Regions from separate parts of the Planococcus kocurii genome, predicted to be linked through region 2. Evidence: a T-box and tRNA genes for the amino acid it is inferred to sense, from the RefSeq annotation. Region 2 holds a T-box; the other regions hold tRNA genes.

Region 1 (6,362 bases), 330 kb from region 2:
TTCAGGAGTCAGCAACTTAATTTCCTCAGTAACAGGTCTATACATGAGTATTTTTATTGGTTTGCCCTTAACGGTTAAACTGTATGAGATTCTCTCTAAAAACAAAGAGAAAAAAGCAGCGAAAGGAAGCGTAGATTATGATAAAAAGTCTTAAAGAATGGATACTGGTCTTTATGATTATTGGTGTGATCATGCTGATTGGTAATTGGATTGGCTATGATATACTTCCTTGGGATGCGCTTCCCGGAATAGCCATCCTAATAGGCATTAGCCTGGCCGGATTGGTTATTCACCGCCTACTACCATTCAAGTTGCCTAGCATCGCTTACATCGGCATTATCGGTCTAATATTGACAATTCCGGGTATGCCGGGAGCAGCACAAATTGTCACTTACACGACAGAAGTTACTTTATTAGCAATTGCTACGCCTATCTTAGCTTATGCCGGCGTATCCATTGGCCGTTCATGGTTCGACTTTATGCAATTAGGTTGGAAAACTATCGTAATTGGCATGGTGGTTCTGCTCGGAACATTTCTTGGCTCAGCAGTCATCGCGGAAATTATCCTTCGATTTCAAGGAATTATTTAACGTTAACCAAAAGACCACCGCAAAAGCTTTAGCTTTTGCGGTGGTCTTTTTACTAGTTCTTTAAGAATCTATTTACTGCTACTTATCCTCAGCAATCCATCTTAAAAATTCCAAAAAGAAAAGCCCAACAATAATGTTAGGGCCTGTCATCTAATCTTGCGGTATACCGGCGGTCGGGGTCGAACCGACACTCCGGTGAAGGAACGGGATTTTGAGTCCCGCGCGTCTGCCAATTCCGCCACGCCGGCAAGTATTTCTTTAGCGGACAAGAATTATTATAGCACATCTCATTTCGCTCGCCAATACTTTATTCGTATAACAAATAATTTTGCAAAAATAGGTGTTTATCTTTTTTACAAAACCAGATTAAGAAGAAAGTAGAAGACAGCGGCTAACATCGCCGATATTGGCATTGTAATCACCCAAGTGATTAACATAGTCTTGGCTGTACCCCACTGAACGCCTTTAACACGATGCGCTGCCCCAACTCCCATTATAGAAGACGAAATAACGTGAGTTGTACTAACTGGCAAGTGAATCAGAGTAGCACCAAAAATTACTGCTGCACCTGTCAAATCAGCTGCTACACCATTAACTGGACGAATTTTCATGATTTTCCCGCCCACCGTTTTAATAATTCGCCAACCGCCAACCGAAGTCCCTAACGCCATCGCTAGGGCACATGTAGCTTGTACCCATAATTGGATATCATCAGAGCTTTGATAATTATTCACAATCAATGCCAACGTAATAATCCCCATCGCTTTTTGCGCATCATTCGTCCCATGGGAAAATGACTGCAATGCAGCAGTGGCAATTTGAATTAATCTAAAATTCTTATTTGTTTTTGTTAAATTATGATCTTTGAATACTATTTTAAAAACACTATACATGAGATAGCCCACGACCAAAGCAAGAATTGGTGAAAAGATTAAAGCTTGCAAAATTGCTAGAAAGCCACTGTAATTAAGAGCTGCAAAGCCAGCCCCTGCAATAGCTGCTCCAGCTATTGAACCAATTAGCGCGTGTGAGGAGCTACTTGGAATTCCATAGTACCAAGTCAACAAATTCCACGTAATAGCCGCTAATAAAGCTGCTAGAATAACGACAGAGCCATTATCGAGCGCAAAAGGATCGACGATATCCTTGGTTATTGTTTTAGCAACACCCGTAAAAGCCATAGCACCGACAAAATTCATAATGGCCGCAAGCATAATTGCACGTCTCGGTGTTAGTGCTTTTGTAGAAACCGCAGTAGCTATCGAATTTGCCGTATCATGAAACCCATTGATAAAGTCAAATATTATAGCAAAAATGACAATCAAAACTGTTAACAGCAATACCATATCCATTAGTCATTTTGCTCCTTAGGCGTTTTTCATAATAATTGATTCGAATGTATTCGCGACTTGCTGACAATGATCAGCAATTTCTTCTAACTCTTCATATATGTCCTTGTATTGAATAATTCGAATCGGATCTTTTTCAGTTTGAAACAGATTTTTTATGGATCGACGCAGAACGGCATCACATTTAGATTCGTAATCTTTAATTTTAATGGCATGAGATCTCATCTGAGGCAGCTTCTTAGAAACCATTAGTTCGACTGCCATTTCTATCTCAATCGTGCTCAATCGAATTGCTTCAACAAATTCAAGCATGTATTCATCTGCTTCTACTATTGAATACATATCAAATCGTGCAGCTGTGTGTTCTAAACCATCTAATACATCATCCATACTCATTGCTAAAGCCAATATATCTTCTCGTTCAATTGGCGTAATAAATGCGTTGTTAAGATCTTGGATTATGGAATGTACAAAAGAATCTCCTTTTGTTTCATAATCCTTCATAGTGTTTGAAAAAATGATCAAGTCATTACTAACTTTTAATTTATACTCAGCAAAATAAGTTGCACTTTCTTTTAAATTCAACGCAATGTCACTCAACTGCAATGCAAACTTATCTTTCTTTTTGAAAGCCATTCTCTCTACCTCCACTATTTTCGCAACATAATTTCTCAGCTAAATTATAATAGCTTATTTCTCGAGATATTAACACTATCTATATAATCAATTTACAAATTCTTAATAAACCGGAATTTTCAGTTTAACCTAAACTCAATAAAAAAACCTCTTAACTATGATTTCTCACAGTTAAGAGGTTTTTGAAAGAGCAGGCAGGCTCTTTCGTGATACCGGCGGTCGGGGTCGAACCGACACTCCCGTGAAGGAACGGGATTTTGAGTCCCGCGCGTCTGCCAATTCCGCCACGCCGGCAAAATATTATGGAGGCGGCAACCGGACTCGAACCGGTGATAAGGGTGTTGCAGACCCATGCCTTACCACTTGGCTATGCCGCCAAATATTGGAGCGGAAGACGAGGTTCGAACTCGCGACCTCCACCTTGGCAAGGTGGCGTTCTACCACTGAACTACTTCCGCTTAAAGCTGGGGTACCTGGATTCGAACCAGGGCATGACGGGATCAAAACCCGTTGCCTTACCGCTTGGCTATACCCCACTAGTAAAAGATGGGGCGGACGAGGGGAATTGAACCCCCGAGTGCCGGAATCACAATCCGGTGCGTTAACCACTTCGCCACGACCGCCACTTTATTATTTATAAGTTCACTTAATGAAATGAAAACATGGGGCGGACGAGGGGAATTGAACCCCCGAGTGCCGGAATCACAATCCGGTGCGTTAACCACTTCGCCACGACCGCCATCATAAAATTAAAAATTGGCAGGGGCAGTAGGAATCGAACCCACATCGGAGGTGTTGGAGACCTCTGTTCTACCGTTAAACTATGCCCCTAAAAACTGGTGGTGGGGGGCAGATTCGAACTGCCGAACCCGAAGGAGCGGATTTACAGTCCGCCGCGTTTAGCCACTTCGCTACCCCACCTAGTGGTGCCGGAGAAAGGAGTCGAACCCTCGACCTACTGATTACAAGTCAGTTGCTCTACCAACTGAGCTACTCCGGCACAAATATTAATAAAAAATGGTGGGTCAGGACGGAATCGAACCGCCGACACTTAGAGCTTCAATCTAATGCTCTACCGACTGAGCTACTGACCCACTTTGTTAAGTAAAAATGGCGGTCCCGACCGGGATCGAACCGGCGATCTCCTGCGTGACAGGCAGGCATGTTAACCGCTACACCACGGGACCATTTGGTTGCGGGGGCAGGATTTGAACCTGCGACCTTTGGGTTATGAGCCCAACGAGCTACCGAACTGCTCCACCCCGCGACAATACTATTTTCTTACGATTAACATTGTGAAATTTAAAACAACGCGTTCACTATGTAAGTGTAAATGGTGGAGGATGACGGGATCGAACCGCCGACCCTCTGCTTGTAAGGCAGATGCTCTCCCAGCTGAGCTAATCCTCCATGAAATTGGTGACCCCTACGGGATTCGAACCCGTGTTACCGCCGTGAAAGGGCGGTGTCTTAACCGCTTGACCAAGGGGCCGTACTTTTAAAAAGAACTTCTGGCGGAGAGCAAGGGATTCGAACCCTTGAGACGGTTGCCCGCCTACATGATTTCCAATCATGCTCCTTCGGCCACTCGGACAGCTCTCCATATTTGGCTCCGAAGGTAGGACTCGAACCTACGACCATCGCATTAACAGTGCGGTGCTCTACCACTGAGCTACTTCGGAATAATTATTCAGACTGGCAACGTCCTACTCTCACAGGGGGAAACCCCCAACTACCATCGGCGCAAAAGAGCTTAACTGCCGTGTTCGGGATGGGAACGGGTGTGGCCTCTTTGCCATCATTACCAGACTGAATTTATTTTGAAAGACAAGTTTTATTATACCATTAGTACCGGTTTTTTCAAGCTTTTTTTACAAAAACTTTCTTATTCTTTCAAAACTGGATAAACGACAGGTGAAACAAGCAAGTTTTTCGCATACAATGTGTTGGTTAAGTCCTCGATCGATTAGTATTCGTCAGCTGCACGTATCGCTACGCTTCCACCTCGAACCTATCTACCTCATCGTCTTTGAGGGATCTTACTTGCTTGCGCAATGGGAAATCTCATCTTGAGGGGGGCTTCGTGCTTAGATGCTTTCAGCACTTATCCCGGCCACACATAGCTACCCAGCGATGCCCTTGGCAGAACAACTGGTACACCAGCGGTGTGTCCATCCCGGTCCTCTCGTACTAAGGACAGCTCCTCTCAAATTTCCTGCGCCCGCGACGGATAGGGACCGAACTGTCTCACGACGTTCTGAACCCAGCTCGCGTACCGCTTTAATGGGCGAACAGCCCAACCCTTGGGACCGACTACAGCCCCAGGATGCGATGAGCCGACATCGAGGTGCCAAACCTCCCCGTCGATGTGGACTCTTGGGGGAGATAAGCCTGTTATCCCCGGGGTAGCTTTTATCCGTTGAGCGATGGCCCTTCCATGCGGAACCACCGGATCACTAAGCCCGTCTTTCGACCCTGCTCGACCTGTACGTCTCGCAGTCAAGCTCCCTTCTGCCTTTACACTCTACGAATGATTTCCAACCATTCTGAGGGAACCTTTGGGCGCCTCCGTTACTCTTTAGGAGGCGACCGCCCCAGTCAAACTGCCCGCCTGACACTGTCTCCCAAGCCGATCAGGCTTGTGGGTTAGAATTTCAATACAACCAGGGTAGTATCCCACTGACGCCTCCTCCGAAGCTAGCGCTCCGGAATCTCAGGCTCCTACCTATCCTGTACAAGTTGCACCAAAATTCAATATCAGGCTACAGTAAAGCTCCACGGGGTCTTTCCGTCCTGTCGCGGGTAACCTGCATCTTCACAGGTACTATAATTTCACCGAGTCTCTCGTTGAGACAGTGCCCAGATCGTTACGCCTTTCGTGCGGGTCGGAACTTACCCGACAAGGAATTTCGCTACCTTAGGACCGTTATAGTTACGGCCGCCGTTTACTGGGGCTTCAATTCGCACCTTCGCTTGCGCTAAGCACTCCTCTTAACCTTCCAGCACCGGGCAGGCGTCAGCCCCTATACGTCACCTTACGGTTTTGCAGAGACCTGTGTTTTTGCTAAACAGTCGCCTGGGCCTATTCACTGCGGCTCTCTCGGGCTATTCACCCTACCAGAGCACCCCTTCTCCCGAAGTTACGGGGTCATTTTGCCGAGTTCCTTAACGAGAGTTCACTCGCTCACCTTAGAATTCTCTTCTCGCCTACCTGTGTCGGTTTGCGGTACGGGCACCTCCCGCCTCGCTAGAGGCTTTTCTTGGCAGTGTGAAATCAGGGACTCAAGGGTAAACCCTCTTGCCGTCACAGCTCAACGTATTAGAAATGGGATTTGCCTCATTTCACGCCTCACTGCTTGGACGTGCACAACCAACGGCACGCTCTCCTTATCCTTCTGCGTCCCCCCATTGCTCAAACGGCGGGGAGGTGGTACAGGAATATCAACCTGTTGTCCATCGTCTACGCCTATCGGCCTCGACTTAGGTCCCGACTAACCCTGAGCGGACGAGCCTTCCTCAGGAAACCTTAGGCATTCGGTGGACGGGATTCTCACCCGTCTTTCGTTACTCATACCGGCATTCTCACTTCTAAGCGCTCCACCAGTCCTTCCGGTCTGACTTCAACGCCCTTAGAACGCTCTCCTACCACGGATCTCTAACGAGATCCATCCACAGCTTCGGTAATCCGTTTAGCCCCGGTACATTTTCGGCGCAGTGTCACTCGACCAGTGAGCTATTACGCACTCTTTAAATGATGGCTGCTTCTAAGCCAACATCCTGGTTGTCT
Region 2 (6,362 bases):
GCAGTAGATGTGGGTATTGCAGGAGACACACCAGGCATTACGAGCAAAGAGTCAAACAGTAAAATGGGAGATGGCCCACAACTATTGCTTTTCGATGCTTCAATGGTATCTCACCGCGGCTTGCGCGAACTTGTGGTCGATACGGCTGAAGAAGCGGGCATTCCGTACCAATTTGAAACGATCGCAGGCGGCGGAACTGACGCTGGGTCCATTCACTTAACAGCAAACGGCGTTCCTGCACTTGCAATCGGCGTAGCTACTCGCTATATTCACTCGCACGCTGGAATCTTGCATCGCGATGATTACGAAAATGCAGTGAAATTAATCATCGAAGTGATCAAAAAGCTAGATAAAGATACCGTCGCGCGTATTACATTCGAATAAAATCCGGAAACCCTTCGCTTTGGCGAGGGGTTTCTTTGTTGTGCAAACAAAGTGATCTTTTGCGCAAATAAAGACTTTCTTGCCGCAAACAAACAGTGAGGTAGCGCAAACAACAGCGTGTATACCGCAAACAACTAAAGGTTTTTCGCTTTTCGCTAGCGAAAAGCATCCATTTAGAGATTTTCAGGTTTTAAAAAGAATGCTATACTCTATTTATTCTGATAGGAGGTGCTCTATGCACAAAAAAGAACTCGTTTTATTATCTCAAACAACAGCGCTCGAAAGGTTATTATACCGGTTGCCAGAGCAGCATCCACAACGCCAATTTCTTCAAGTCGAATTGTACCGAAGCGCTGCTGGAGAACGAGGAGAAGCTAGACTGGTACGAAAGCTGGTTGAATTCAGCCCTGAAGAAAACTACCGCTTTTTGCAGAATGTTTGCTTATCACTTGGTGAGTGGAAAATCCAAATGGACGGATTGCTGCTAACAGAACGTGGTGTGATTATTATTGAGTCGAAAAACATTAGTGGACGGCTACATTTCGATAATCAAACAGGCGAATTTGCTCGAACAGATGTAGAAGGCGTGCGGACCGTGATGGAAGATCCCGCGATTCAATTAAATAAACACATTCGCTTTTTAACGAAATTTTTCAAACTGCATAAAATCCAGTTGCCGGTCAAAGGAATTGTTGTATTCACATCCAAACAATGTGAATTTATTACGAAACCGCAAACCACCGATGTTTGTAAAACTTATCAACTAATCGATTATTTACTCAACATACTCTCCTCTTTCCCCGACTCGAATATCCGACCGAATTTAGTGAAAATCGATAAACTTCTTCAAAAACATCAAACTCCTTATAAGCGACTTCCTTTATGTCAGCTGTATGCTATAAATCCTGGCGAACTACAGACCGGTATTTTTTGCGATTCATGCAAAAGCCTGCGAATGGTTCGAAAAAAACGATGTGGCTGGATATGCGAATTGTGCCAATCGATAGATATAAATGCATTTGAAACGACGATTCGGGAATATTTTTCGCTCGTTCATAATCAGCTGAGTAATAAGATGTTGAGGCAGTATTGTAATATCGAATCGCCTTTTGTAGCGTCTCGCTTATTGTCGACTTTCGAATTTGACACAGCTGGTGCATTGCGCAATCGAACCTATCAGTTAAAGAAAAAAGACTAGCTTTTCACTTAAGTGAGAAGCTTTTTTTGATTTTGCAAACAACGTCTCGACTTGCGCAAACAAACTTTCAGCTTGCGCAAACAAAGCGCGAGATAATGTAAACAACCGAGTGTATCCCGCAAACAAAGTCGCTTGATCCGCAAATAAAGAGTAGACGAATAGTCGCGCTCTTGTGTAAAGCTTCTGGAGCACTATTAATTTTAAGGTCCGCTTTTCACTCAAGTGAGAAGCTTTTTTTGGTTTTGCAAACAACGTCTCGTCTTGCGCAAACAAAGCGCGAGATAATGTAAACAACCGATTTTATCGCGCAAACAAAGTCATTCAATCCGCAAATAAAGCGTCTCTAGCTTCGAAAATGTACATAATAATTGACATGATGTTAAGTATAATATACATTATGTAATATAAACCGAACATAAAAGGGTGGATGAAGCAGATGCTTAAGAACCGAGTAAAAGAACTAAGAGCTCGTTACGGCTTTACCCAAAGCGATCTCGGCAAGCAAGTGGATGTCACGCGACAAACGATTGCTTTTATTGAAAAAGGGGAGTTTTCCCCTTCAATTACCTTAGCGTTAAAACTCGCAAAAGCTCTGCAGACGAACATCAACGACTTATTTTGGTTAGAGGAGGACGGAGGACATGAAAAATGATTTTCGTATGCAGTATCCATTGTGGATGATGGGATTTATCATGGTGTTAGGAATTTTCTTGTTCGGAGTCAATTCACCCGAAACGACTGAAATTGTCAATACAGAAATAGAACAAAGCATATTAGTTGAGTATGGCGTCATTCAAGGATTTGTTATTGTAGGGTCAATCATTTTATACCTGATCATGTTGTTCATTTTTTACATGAAAATAAGACGCCATAACAAGCTGTATCCAACACAAAAAATTCCGTCTTTTGCAATTCGTCCACCTGAATATTTAGAACAAGATGAAGGCATGACACATATTACGCGCATTGCTTCTCAAAAAGTCTATACCTTTATGACTTGGAGTTTGCCAGCACTCGCAGTATTTGCAATGTTTTCGCCGCTGCCACGGATTTATACCGTGCTTGCCATTTTGGTAGTCGCGTTACTTCAATACGTCATTTACTACAGAGAAATTCGCGCGCATTTAAAGGAGGAAGATGAATGATCTATGAATATTTTCTCGTTTTTTTAGGAGCGGCCATTCCGTGGTTTGAAATTGCGTTGGTTATTCCGCTTGGCATTGTTTGGGGGTTATCCCCGTTATGGGTGATGGTACTTGCATTTGTTGGAAATATGGTCACCGTCCTGGCATTAATTATTGGCTTTGACCGCTTCCAACTTTGGTACACAAAACGACAACAAGCAAAAGGTAAAGCCACTTCGAAAAAAAGTGAACGGGCCAAACGAATTTGGAACAAGTACGGTCTGCCGGGACTAGCGATGCTTGGACCTATTTTAATTGGTACACATATTGCAGCTTTTATCGGGATGACACTTGGTGCTACTAAAAAGAACACGACGGTTTGGCTGACGATCAGCATTGCTGTTTGGACATTAGCATTCGGTATTTTGACAGCGCTTGGATTTGATTTTTTTACGGCTTGAATAAATGAAGGTGAAGTTGCTTAGATCTCATTAATACGTGGCGAAAAATGTTGGTTCGTCAAAATATCTTGCATAAGTAAAGTGGCAATAGCTCGACATCGACTTCTAGGTGACTGCGCTTTTGGGTATGTTATACTGGTGTTATTCTGAAATAAAGGCGTGAAGCTATAATGAAAAGAATTGAATCTAACCAAAACTCGCTCGTCAAGCATTGGAAAAAGCTTGGAACGACACGAAAAGAACGCGATAAATTTGCAGAATTCCTAGTCGAAGGCTTTCATTTGACAGAAGAAGCTTTGCGTAAAAAAGATCTTGTCAAATCATTAATTGTCCGTGAAGGCGTAGATATCCCAGCAGACTGGGATATTGAAGGCGTTCCTCATTATTCGGTCACGGCAGGAGTAGCGAAGGAAATTTCGGAAACTGAGCACACGCAGGGAATTTTCGCGCATTGTGCACAACCCGAATTTACAGAAGATGAGCAAAAAACATGGTCTAAGCTATTGATGATTGATGCTGTTCAAGATCCTGGCAATATCGGGACGATGATTCGGACAGCTTCAGCAAGCGGCATTGACGCAGTCATTCTTGGAAAAGGCTGTGCAGACCCTTACAACCCGAAAACGGTTCGATCTGCTCAAGGTTCACATTTTCAGATTCCTGTTGTTAAAGGCGAACTGATTGAATGGACAGCGCAAGCTAAAGCAAATGATATCCAAATCTTTGGAACAGCGCTTCATAACTCGACACCGGTTCACGAAGTTGAGACATGTGAAAAGTTTGCTTTACTTGTTGGCAATGAAGGCAGTGGCGTTGACGCTGTACTTTTGCAGCAAACCGATCAGAATTTGATGGTCCCGCTATACGGTAGCGCAGAATCACTGAATGTTGCAGTGGCGACAGGGATTCTTTTGTATAGCTTGGTTCCTAAAAACTAAGTTTGATAAAAGTCTAGAACTTTCGTATAATGAGAAAGTAAATAAGTAAAAGCGAAGAACGGGAAAAGTATGTTGCGCCCTTACATCACAGAGATTCTGCACCTTGACTGGAAGTGTGGATATGTAAACGCCTCAGAAGTTCACCCCGCGAGCTGCCTAACGGGACCAGTAGACATACTGTAAAGATGGGCCGGTGAAGAGCCGTTATGTAAACAAGTGATTGCGATTTGCAATAACTAGGGTGGTACCGCGAATAATGCCTCGTCCCTTTTCTGGGACGGGGCTTTTTACTGTCTAAGGAGGAGAAAAAATGGAAGCACAATTGCAGGAATTGAAAACACAAGCACTCGAAAAAATTGCCACAGCGTCGACTGTTAAAGAACTGAATGATGTTCGTGTCGCGTATTTAGGGAAAAAAGGACCGATTACGGATTTATTAAAAGGCATGGGGAAACTCCCGGCTGAAGAGCGTCCGAAAATGGGAGCTTTGGTTAATGTGGTACGCGAGGAAGTTACAACGCAACTCGAAGAACGCATGGCCATCTTAGAAGAACAAGCGATCTATGAGAAGTTGCAAAGCGAAACAATTGATATTACATTACCAGGACGTCCCGTCAAAACAGGTAATGCACATCCACTGACGCGTGTAGTAGAAGAAATTGAAGACTTATTTATTTCAATGGGTTACGAAGTAGCAGAAGGCCCGGAAGTAGAAAAAGATTACTACAATTTTGAAGCGTTGAATTTACCTAAAGGTCATCCAGCTCGTGATATGCAAGATTCTTTCTATATAACAGAAGACATCCTACTACGCACACATACATCACCAGTTCAAGCGCGGACAATGGAAGCAAAAGGCGGCGAGCCGATCAAAATCATTTGCCCGGGCAAAGTGTATCGCCGTGATAGCGATGACGCGACCCATTCACACCAATTCACACAAATTGAAGGATTGGTTATCGGCGAAGACATTCGCATGAGTGATTTAAAAGGAACACTTTCTGTATTTGCGAAGAAAATGTTCGGCGATGATCGCGAAATTCGCCTTCGTCCAAGTTTTTTCCCGTTTACAGAGCCTTCTGTTGAAATGGATATTTCATGCTTTAAATGTGGCGGCAGTGGCTGCAACGTGTGTAAGAAAACAGGCTGGATTGAAATTCTAGGCGCTGGAATGGTGCATCCGAATGTACTTGAAATGGCTGGTTATGACTCCAAACGCTTAACTGGATTTGCTTTCGGTATGGGTCCAGAACGGATTGCGATGCTGAAATACGGCGTTGAAGATATTCGTCATTTCTACACAAACGATGTTCGCTTTTTATCTCAGTTCCAACGTACAGAACTTTAAGGAGGAAATAAAACATGCTCGTATCCATTAACTGGTTAAAAGACTATGTAAACACACAACAATTACCACCCGCTGAATTAGGTGAAAAAATAACGCGTTCAGGTATTGAAGTAGACGCAGTGATCGACCGGTCACACGGTATGACAAATGTCGTAGTGGGCTATGTTGAATCTTGTGTTAAACATCCCGAAGCTGATAAATTATCAATTTGCCAAGTAGATGTTGGAGAAGAAACAACACAAATCATTTGCGGTGCACCGAACATTGCAGCAGGCCAAAAAGTAATCGTGGCACGTCCTGGAGCGAAACTTCCAGGTGACATCAACATCAAAAAAGCGAAACTTCGAGGAGAAGAATCGCATGGCATGATTTGTTCGTTGCAAGAACTCGGAATTGAAGGCAAGCTTGTGCCAAAAGCCTACGCTGAAGGCATTTATGTGCTGCCAGAAGATGCAAAAATCGGTTCTGATGTCATTGTAAATTTTGGTTTAGATGACACTGTATTAGAACTAGGACTGACACCAAACCGCGCAGACGCGATGAGCATGCTGGGCGTTGCTTATGAGGTAGGAGCTATTTTATCAGAAGAAATCAACCTGCCTGAGATTAGCTATACAGAAGCATCTGACACAGCAGCTTCGATGCTATCCTTGTCAGTCGATGCGCCTGAAGCCAACCCTTTGTATGTCGCAAAAGTCGTTCGTAACATTAAAGTTCAAGAGTCACCTATGTGGCTGCAACAACGACTAATGGCAGCTGGTGTCCGTCCACACAATAACGTAGTTGATATTACAAACTATGTATTAATGGAATATGGTCAGCCACTTCACGCATTTGACTATGAGTTATTGGAAACAGGGAACATTACGGTTCGCCATGCTAAAGAAGGCGAAATGATTAACACTTTAG
Region 3 (6,362 bases), 150 kb from region 2:
ACAAAAAAGGATTTCTCTAGAAATCCTTTTTTTGTTTGTCTAAAATAATACTTTGAAGAACAGTTAATTATAAGTTATAGTAAATAAATAATTCTAAATTTTCGAATGAGGAGGATATATAGTGAAACCTATCATCATCGGCATTATTGCAGCTTTTTTCTTTGCATTTACTTTCGTACTCAACGCCACGATGGAAGCTGACGGCGGGAATTGGATCTGGAGTGCGTCTCTCCGATACTTTTTCATGATTCCCTTTTTACTTTTGATTGTTGTTTTAAGAAAGAACTTAAAACCACTGTTACAAGAAATGAACAAAAACAAAAGAGCTTGGACCTTATGGAGTTTTGTTGGATTTGGCTTATTCTATGCTCCACTATGTTTCGCTGCAGCCTATTCCCCTGGCTGGCTCATCGCAGGAACATGGCAAATTACCATAGTCGCTGGTACATTACTTGCTCCCTTATTTCTCATTACCATACATAGCAATAAAGAAACTACTCAACTAAGAGGAAAGATTCCTGTTAAAAGCTTGATGATTTCTTTTATCATATTAGCAGGAGTCAGTTTAATGCAACTTGAACATGTAGCAGTTGTTTCTTCTTCAACACTTTGGTTCGGTTTTATCCCTGTTATCCTCGCAGCTTTCGCATACCCATTAGGAAATAGAAAAATGATGGATATATGTGGAGGCAGGTTGGATGCGTATCAGAGGGTTTTGGGCATGACACTAGCTAGTCTACCTTTTTGGTTCATCCTATCATTATATGGGCTTGTTACTGTAGGTGGACCTAGCGCTTCACAAAGCTTACAAACTTTAATTGTAGCAATCAGTTCAGGTGTAATGGCAACAGTACTCTTCTTTAAAGCGACTGATCTAGTTAGAGGCGATATGCAGAAACTAGGAGCAGTAGAAGCGACACAATCAATGGAAGTTTTATTTGCGTTAGCAGGAGAAGCACTTTTCTTGTCAATTGTCTTACCTTCAAGCTTAGCAATAATCGGAATTTTCATTGTAATGCTTGGCATGATTCTTCACAGTCTTAATTCTAGTAAAACGAAAAAAAGTGTTATGCAATTAAATGCATAACACTTTTCTATAATGACCCCTACGGGATTCGAACCCGTGTTACCGCCGTGAAAGGGCGGTGTCTTAACCGCTTGACCAAGGGGCCAAATACTGGCGGAGAAGGAGGGATTTGAACCCTCGCGCCGGTTGCCCGACCTACACCCTTAGCAGGGGCGCCTCTTCAGCCACTTGAGTACTTCCCCAGTATGGCTCCGAAGGTAGGACTCGAACCTACGACCATCGCATTAACAGTGCGGTGCTCTACCACTGAGCTACTTCGGAATGGTGGGCCTAAATGGACTCGAACCATCGACCTCACGCTTATCAGGCGTGCGCTCTAACCAGCTGAGCTATAGGCCCATATGTAATATTATGGAGCGGGTGGGGGGAATCGAACCCCCATCATCAGCTTGGAAGGCTGAGGTTTTACCACTAAACTACACCCGCGTAAAATGGTGGGTCAGGACGGAATCGAACCGCCGACACTTAGAGCTTCAATCTAATGCTCTACCGACTGAGCTACTGACCCACTTTATTTATTGAAAATGGCGGTCCCGACCGGGATCGAACCGGCGATCTCCTGCGTGACAGGCAGGCATGTTAACCGCTACACCACGGGACCATTTGGTTGCGGGGGCAGGATTTGAACCTGCGACCTTTGGGTTATGAGCCCAACGAGCTACCGAACTGCTCCACCCCGCGACAATATTATAATTCAAAAGAAATTCGTCCACACATTTTAAAAAATATGGAGGAGGAAGAGGGATTCGAACCCCCGCGGGATTTGACTCCCCTGTCGGTTTTCAAGACCGATCCCTTCAGCCAAACTTGGGTATTCCTCCGAGATAAAATACATATGGTGGACCTTGCAGGACTCGAACCTGCGACCGGACGGTTATGAGCCGTCTGCTCTAACCAACTGAGCTAAAGGTCCTAAAAAAGTGGCGGCAGAGGGGATCGAACCCCCGACCTCACGGGTATGAACCGTACGCTCTAGCCAGCTGAGCTACGCCGCCGGGATCTTTACTTTAAAAAGTTGGTGGAGCCTAGCGGGATCGAACCGCTGACCTCCTGCGTGCAAGGCAGGCGCTCTCCCAGCTGAGCTAAGGCCCCATTGTTTGGTCGGGAAGACAGGATTCGAACCTGCGACCCCTTGGTCCCAAACCAAGTGCTCTACCAAGCTGAGCTACTTCCCGAACTTGAGTTGCTGAGTATAAAAATATGGTGCGCCCGAGAGGACTCGAACCTCTAACCGCTTGATTCGTAGTCAAGTACTCTATCCAATTGAGCTACGGGCGCATATGATGCTATTCACTATTTCGTGAAAAGATGGTGCCGAGGACCGGAATCGAACCGGTACGGTAGTCACCTACCGCAGGATTTTAAGTCCTGTGCGTCTGCCAGTTCCGCCACCCCGGCTAAGGGTCGGTATCACGTGCAAATAAATATGGAGCGGAAGACGAGGTTCGAACTCGCGACCTCCACCTTGGCAAGGTGGCGTTCTACCACTGAACTACTTCCGCAAAAATGGTGCGGGTGAAGGGAGTCGAACCCCCACGCCCGAAGGCGCTAGATCCTAAGTCTAGTGCGTCTGCCAGTTCCGCCACACCCGCGTGGCAATATAAAATTAAAATGGTGAGCCATGAAGGATTCGAACCTTCGACCCTCTGATTAAAAGTCAGATGCTCTACCAGCTGAGCTAATGGCTCGAAAAAGTGGTGCCGGAGAAAGGAGTCGAACCCTCGACCTACTGATTACAAGTCAGTTGCTCTACCAACTGAGCTACTCCGGCAAAAGAAATAAATGGTGGAGGATGACGGGATCGAACCGCCGACCCTCTGCTTGTAAGGCAGATGCTCTCCCAGCTGAGCTAATCCTCCGATATATATTGCCCAGCGACGTCCTACTCTCACAGGGGGAAACCCCCAACTACCATCGGCGCAAAAGAGCTTAACTGCCGTGTTCGGGATGGGAACGGGTGTGGCCTCTTTGCCATCATCACTGGACTATTTGGTTTTGAAAGACAAGATTTATTATACCAGTAGTACTGGTTTTTTCAAGCTTTTTTTACAAAAACTTGGGCTTATTCTTTCAAAACTGGATAAACGACGGGTGAAACAAGCAAGTTTTTCGCATACAGTGTGTTGGTTAAGTCCTCGATCGATTAGTATTCGTCAGCTGCACGTATCGCTACGCTTCCACCTCGAACCTATCTACCTCATCGTCTTTGAGGGATCTTACTTGCTTGCGCAATGGGAAATCTCATCTTGAGGGGGGCTTCGTGCTTAGATGCTTTCAGCACTTATCCCGGCCACACATAGCTACCCAGCGATGCCCTTGGCAGAACAACTGGTACACCAGCGGTGTGTCCATCCCGGTCCTCTCGTACTAAGGACAGCTCCTCTCAAATTTCCTGCGCCCGCGACGGATAGGGACCGAACTGTCTCACGACGTTCTGAACCCAGCTCGCGTACCGCTTTAATGGGCGAACAGCCCAACCCTTGGGACCGACTACAGCCCCAGGATGCGATGAGCCGACATCGAGGTGCCAAACCTCCCCGTCGATGTGGACTCTTGGGGGAGATAAGCCTGTTATCCCCGGGGTAGCTTTTATCCGTTGAGCGATGGCCCTTCCATGCGGAACCACCGGATCACTAAGCCCGTCTTTCGACCCTGCTCGACCTGTACGTCTCGCAGTCAAGCTCCCTTCTGCCTTTACACTCTACGAATGATTTCCAACCATTCTGAGGGAACCTTTGGGCGCCTCCGTTACTCTTTAGGAGGCGACCGCCCCAGTCAAACTGCCCGCCTGACACTGTCTCCCAAGCCGATCAGGCTTGTGGGTTAGAATTTCAATACAACCAGGGTAGTATCCCACTGACGCCTCCTCCGAAGCTAGCGCTCCGGAATCTCAGGCTCCTACCTATCCTGTACAAGTTGCACCAAAATTCAATATCAGGCTACAGTAAAGCTCCACGGGGTCTTTCCGTCCTGTCGCGGGTAACCTGCATCTTCACAGGTACTATAATTTCACCGAGTCTCTCGTTGAGACAGTGCCCAGATCGTTACGCCTTTCGTGCGGGTCGGAACTTACCCGACAAGGAATTTCGCTACCTTAGGACCGTTATAGTTACGGCCGCCGTTTACTGGGGCTTCAATTCGCACCTTCGCTTGCGCTAAGCACTCCTCTTAACCTTCCAGCACCGGGCAGGCGTCAGCCCCTATACGTCACCTTACGGTTTTGCAGAGACCTGTGTTTTTGCTAAACAGTCGCCTGGGCCTATTCACTGCGGCTCTCTCGGGCTATTCACCCTACCAGAGCACCCCTTCTCCCGAAGTTACGGGGTCATTTTGCCGAGTTCCTTAACGAGAGTTCACTCGCTCACCTTAGAATTCTCTTCTCGCCTACCTGTGTCGGTTTGCGGTACGGGCACCTCCCGCCTCGCTAGAGGCTTTTCTTGGCAGTGTGAAATCAGGGACTCAAGGGTAAACCCTCTTGCCGTCACAGCTCAACGTATTAGAAATGGGATTTGCCTCATTTCACGCCTCACTGCTTGGACGTGCACAACCAACGGCACGCTCTCCTTATCCTTCTGCGTCCCCCCATTGCTCAAACGGCGGGGAGGTGGTACAGGAATATCAACCTGTTGTCCATCGTCTACGCCTATCGGCCTCGACTTAGGTCCCGACTAACCCTGAGCGGACGAGCCTTCCTCAGGAAACCTTAGGCATTCGGTGGACGGGATTCTCACCCGTCTTTCGTTACTCATACCGGCATTCTCACTTCTAAGCGCTCCACCAGTCCTTCCGGTCTGACTTCAACGCCCTTAGAACGCTCTCCTACCACAGATCTCTAACGAGATCCATCCACAGCTTCGGTAATCCGTTTAGCCCCGGTACATTTTCGGCGCAGTGTCACTCGACCAGTGAGCTATTACGCACTCTTTAAATGATGGCTGCTTCTAAGCCAACATCCTGGTTGTCTAAGCAACGCCACATCCTTTTCCACTTAACGGATATTTGGGGACCTTAGCTGGTGGTCTGGGCTGTTTCCCTCTTGACTACGGATCTTATCACTCGCAGTCTGACTCCCAAGCATAAATCACTGGCATTCGGAGTTTGTCTGAATTCGGTAACCCGGGATGGGCCCCTAGTCCAAACAGTGCTCTACCTCCAGGATTCTCAATCTTGAGGCTAGCCCTAAAGCTATTTCGGAGAGAACCAGCTATCTCCAGGTTCGATTGGAATTTCTCCGCTACCCACACCTCATCCCCGCACTTTTCAACGTGCGTGGGTTCGGGCCTCCAGTAAGTGTTACCTTACCTTCACCCTGGACATGGGTAGATCACCTGGTTTCGGGTCTACAACTGCATACTCTGTCGCCCTATTCAGACTCGCTTTCGCTGCGGCTCCGCCTTCTCAGCTTAACCTTGCATGCAATCGTAACTCGCCGGTTCATTCTACAAAAGGCACGCCATCACCCATTAACGGGCTTTGACTACTTGTAGGCACACGGTTTCAGGATCTATTTCACTCCCCTTCCGGGGTGCTTTTCACCTTTCCCTCACGGTACTGGTTCACTATCGGTCACTAGGAAGTATTTAGCCTTGGGAGATGGTCCTCCCAGATTCCGACGGAATTTCACGTGTTCCGCCGTACTCAGGATCCACTCTGGAGGGATAGGGTTTTCGGCTACGGGGCTGTTACCCGCTGCGGCGGACCGTTCCAGGTCGCTTCGCCTAGTCCTATCTTTTGTAACTCCGTATAGAGTGTCCTACAACCCCAAGAGGCAAGCCTCTTGGTTTGGGCTGATCCCGTTTCGCTCGCCGCTACTCAGGGAATCGCATTTGCTTTCTCTTCCTCCAGGTACTTAGATGTTTCAGTTCCCTGGGTCTGCCTTCTCATGTGCTATAGATTCACACATGGATACTACCCGATTAAAGGCAGTGGGTTCCCCCATTCGGAAATCTCCGGATCACAGCTCACTTACAGCTCCCCGAAGCATATCGGTGTTAGTGCCGTCCTTCTTCGGCTCCTAGTGCCAAGGCATCCACCGTGCGCCCTTTCTAACTTAACCACTGGTTAATTAAAAAGTTGTGACGAAATCGTCACGCGTACTTGAATTACTTGCATTTGTTTCAATGTCGTTTTATCCAGTTTTCAAAGAACAAGAGTGAAAGTCACAAAAAAAGGCGTTGCCGCCTGAAGGTGAACCTTCAAAACTGAACGCAAAACGTCAACCCCGAGCCAAGCTCGGTTCCGAATTTATCCTTAGAAAGGAGGTGATCCAGCCGCA

What was found. A T-box is a leader RNA that pairs with one kind of tRNA and senses whether it is charged. The one in region 2 lies ahead of pheS (phenylalanine--tRNA ligase subunit alpha), so its partner is inferred to be a tRNA-Phe.
Region 1: it has a tRNA-Phe gene. The T-box ahead of pheS (phenylalanine--tRNA ligase subunit alpha) is inferred to sense a tRNA for this amino acid. The anticodon was not compared.
Region 3: it has a tRNA-Phe gene. The T-box ahead of pheS (phenylalanine--tRNA ligase subunit alpha) is inferred to sense a tRNA for this amino acid. The anticodon was not compared.

What each region holds. Positions count from the first base shown of each region.
Region 1 is NZ_CP013661.2:735,977-742,338, forward strand. It holds gene AUO94_RS03755 (DUF3100 domain-containing protein) at 1-154, shown strand, start outside; gene AUO94_RS03760 (hypothetical protein) at 138-590, shown strand; tRNA gene AUO94_RS03765 (tRNA-Leu) at 755-838, opposite strand; gene AUO94_RS03770 (inorganic phosphate transporter) at 944-1,942, opposite strand; gene AUO94_RS03775 (DUF47 domain-containing protein) at 1,958-2,575, opposite strand; tRNA gene AUO94_RS03780 (tRNA-Leu) at 2,786-2,869, opposite strand; tRNA gene AUO94_RS03785 (tRNA-Cys) at 2,879-2,952, opposite strand; tRNA gene AUO94_RS03790 (tRNA-Gly) at 2,959-3,033, opposite strand; tRNA gene AUO94_RS03795 (tRNA-Gln) at 3,040-3,111, opposite strand; tRNA gene AUO94_RS03800 (tRNA-His) at 3,123-3,198, opposite strand; tRNA gene AUO94_RS03805 (tRNA-His) at 3,239-3,314, opposite strand; tRNA gene AUO94_RS03810 (tRNA-Trp) at 3,333-3,406, opposite strand; tRNA gene AUO94_RS03815 (tRNA-Tyr) at 3,413-3,496, opposite strand; tRNA gene AUO94_RS03820 (tRNA-Thr) at 3,500-3,575, opposite strand; tRNA gene AUO94_RS03825 (tRNA-Phe) at 3,594-3,669, opposite strand; tRNA gene AUO94_RS03830 (tRNA-Asp) at 3,687-3,762, opposite strand; tRNA gene AUO94_RS03835 (tRNA-Met) at 3,766-3,842, opposite strand; tRNA gene AUO94_RS03840 (tRNA-Val) at 3,910-3,985, opposite strand; tRNA gene AUO94_RS03845 (tRNA-Glu) at 3,993-4,067, opposite strand; tRNA gene AUO94_RS03850 (tRNA-Ser) at 4,088-4,177, opposite strand; tRNA gene AUO94_RS03855 (tRNA-Asn) at 4,183-4,257, opposite strand; rRNA gene rrf (5S ribosomal RNA) at 4,269-4,384, opposite strand; rRNA gene AUO94_RS03865 (23S ribosomal RNA) at 4,522-6,362, opposite strand, start outside.
Region 2 is NZ_CP013661.2:405,109-411,470, reverse strand. It holds gene AUO94_RS02070 (M42 family metallopeptidase) at 1-384, shown strand, start outside; gene AUO94_RS02065 (nuclease-related domain-containing protein) at 620-1,582, shown strand; gene AUO94_RS02060 (hypothetical protein) at 1,565-1,876, opposite strand; gene AUO94_RS02055 (helix-turn-helix transcriptional regulator) at 2,019-2,234, shown strand; gene AUO94_RS02050 (hypothetical protein) at 2,224-2,727, shown strand; gene AUO94_RS02045 (small multi-drug export protein) at 2,724-3,167, shown strand; gene AUO94_RS02040 (TrmH family RNA methyltransferase) at 3,338-4,105, shown strand; T-box leader at 4,151-4,377, shown strand; gene pheS (phenylalanine--tRNA ligase subunit alpha) at 4,416-5,453, shown strand; gene pheT (phenylalanine--tRNA ligase subunit beta) at 5,468-6,362, shown strand, end outside.
Region 3 is NZ_CP013661.2:553,953-560,314, forward strand. It holds gene AUO94_RS02795 (DMT family transporter) at 122-1,087, shown strand; tRNA gene AUO94_RS02800 (tRNA-Glu) at 1,101-1,172, opposite strand; tRNA gene AUO94_RS02805 (tRNA-Ser) at 1,179-1,269, opposite strand; tRNA gene AUO94_RS02810 (tRNA-Asn) at 1,274-1,348, opposite strand; tRNA gene AUO94_RS02815 (tRNA-Ile) at 1,350-1,426, opposite strand; tRNA gene AUO94_RS02820 (tRNA-Gly) at 1,440-1,513, opposite strand; tRNA gene AUO94_RS02825 (tRNA-Phe) at 1,520-1,595, opposite strand; tRNA gene AUO94_RS02830 (tRNA-Asp) at 1,613-1,688, opposite strand; tRNA gene AUO94_RS02835 (tRNA-Met) at 1,692-1,768, opposite strand; tRNA gene AUO94_RS02840 (tRNA-Ser) at 1,816-1,908, opposite strand; tRNA gene AUO94_RS02845 (tRNA-Ile) at 1,924-2,000, opposite strand; tRNA gene AUO94_RS02850 (tRNA-Met) at 2,009-2,082, opposite strand; tRNA gene AUO94_RS02855 (tRNA-Ala) at 2,104-2,179, opposite strand; tRNA gene AUO94_RS02860 (tRNA-Pro) at 2,186-2,262, opposite strand; tRNA gene AUO94_RS02865 (tRNA-Arg) at 2,289-2,365, opposite strand; tRNA gene AUO94_RS02870 (tRNA-Leu) at 2,397-2,485, opposite strand; tRNA gene AUO94_RS02875 (tRNA-Gly) at 2,515-2,589, opposite strand; tRNA gene AUO94_RS02880 (tRNA-Leu) at 2,595-2,679, opposite strand; tRNA gene AUO94_RS02885 (tRNA-Lys) at 2,700-2,775, opposite strand; tRNA gene AUO94_RS02890 (tRNA-Thr) at 2,783-2,858, opposite strand; tRNA gene AUO94_RS02895 (tRNA-Val) at 2,871-2,946, opposite strand; rRNA gene rrf (5S ribosomal RNA) at 2,957-3,072, opposite strand; rRNA gene AUO94_RS02905 (23S ribosomal RNA) at 3,211-6,143, opposite strand; rRNA gene AUO94_RS02910 (16S ribosomal RNA) at 6,342-6,362, opposite strand, start outside.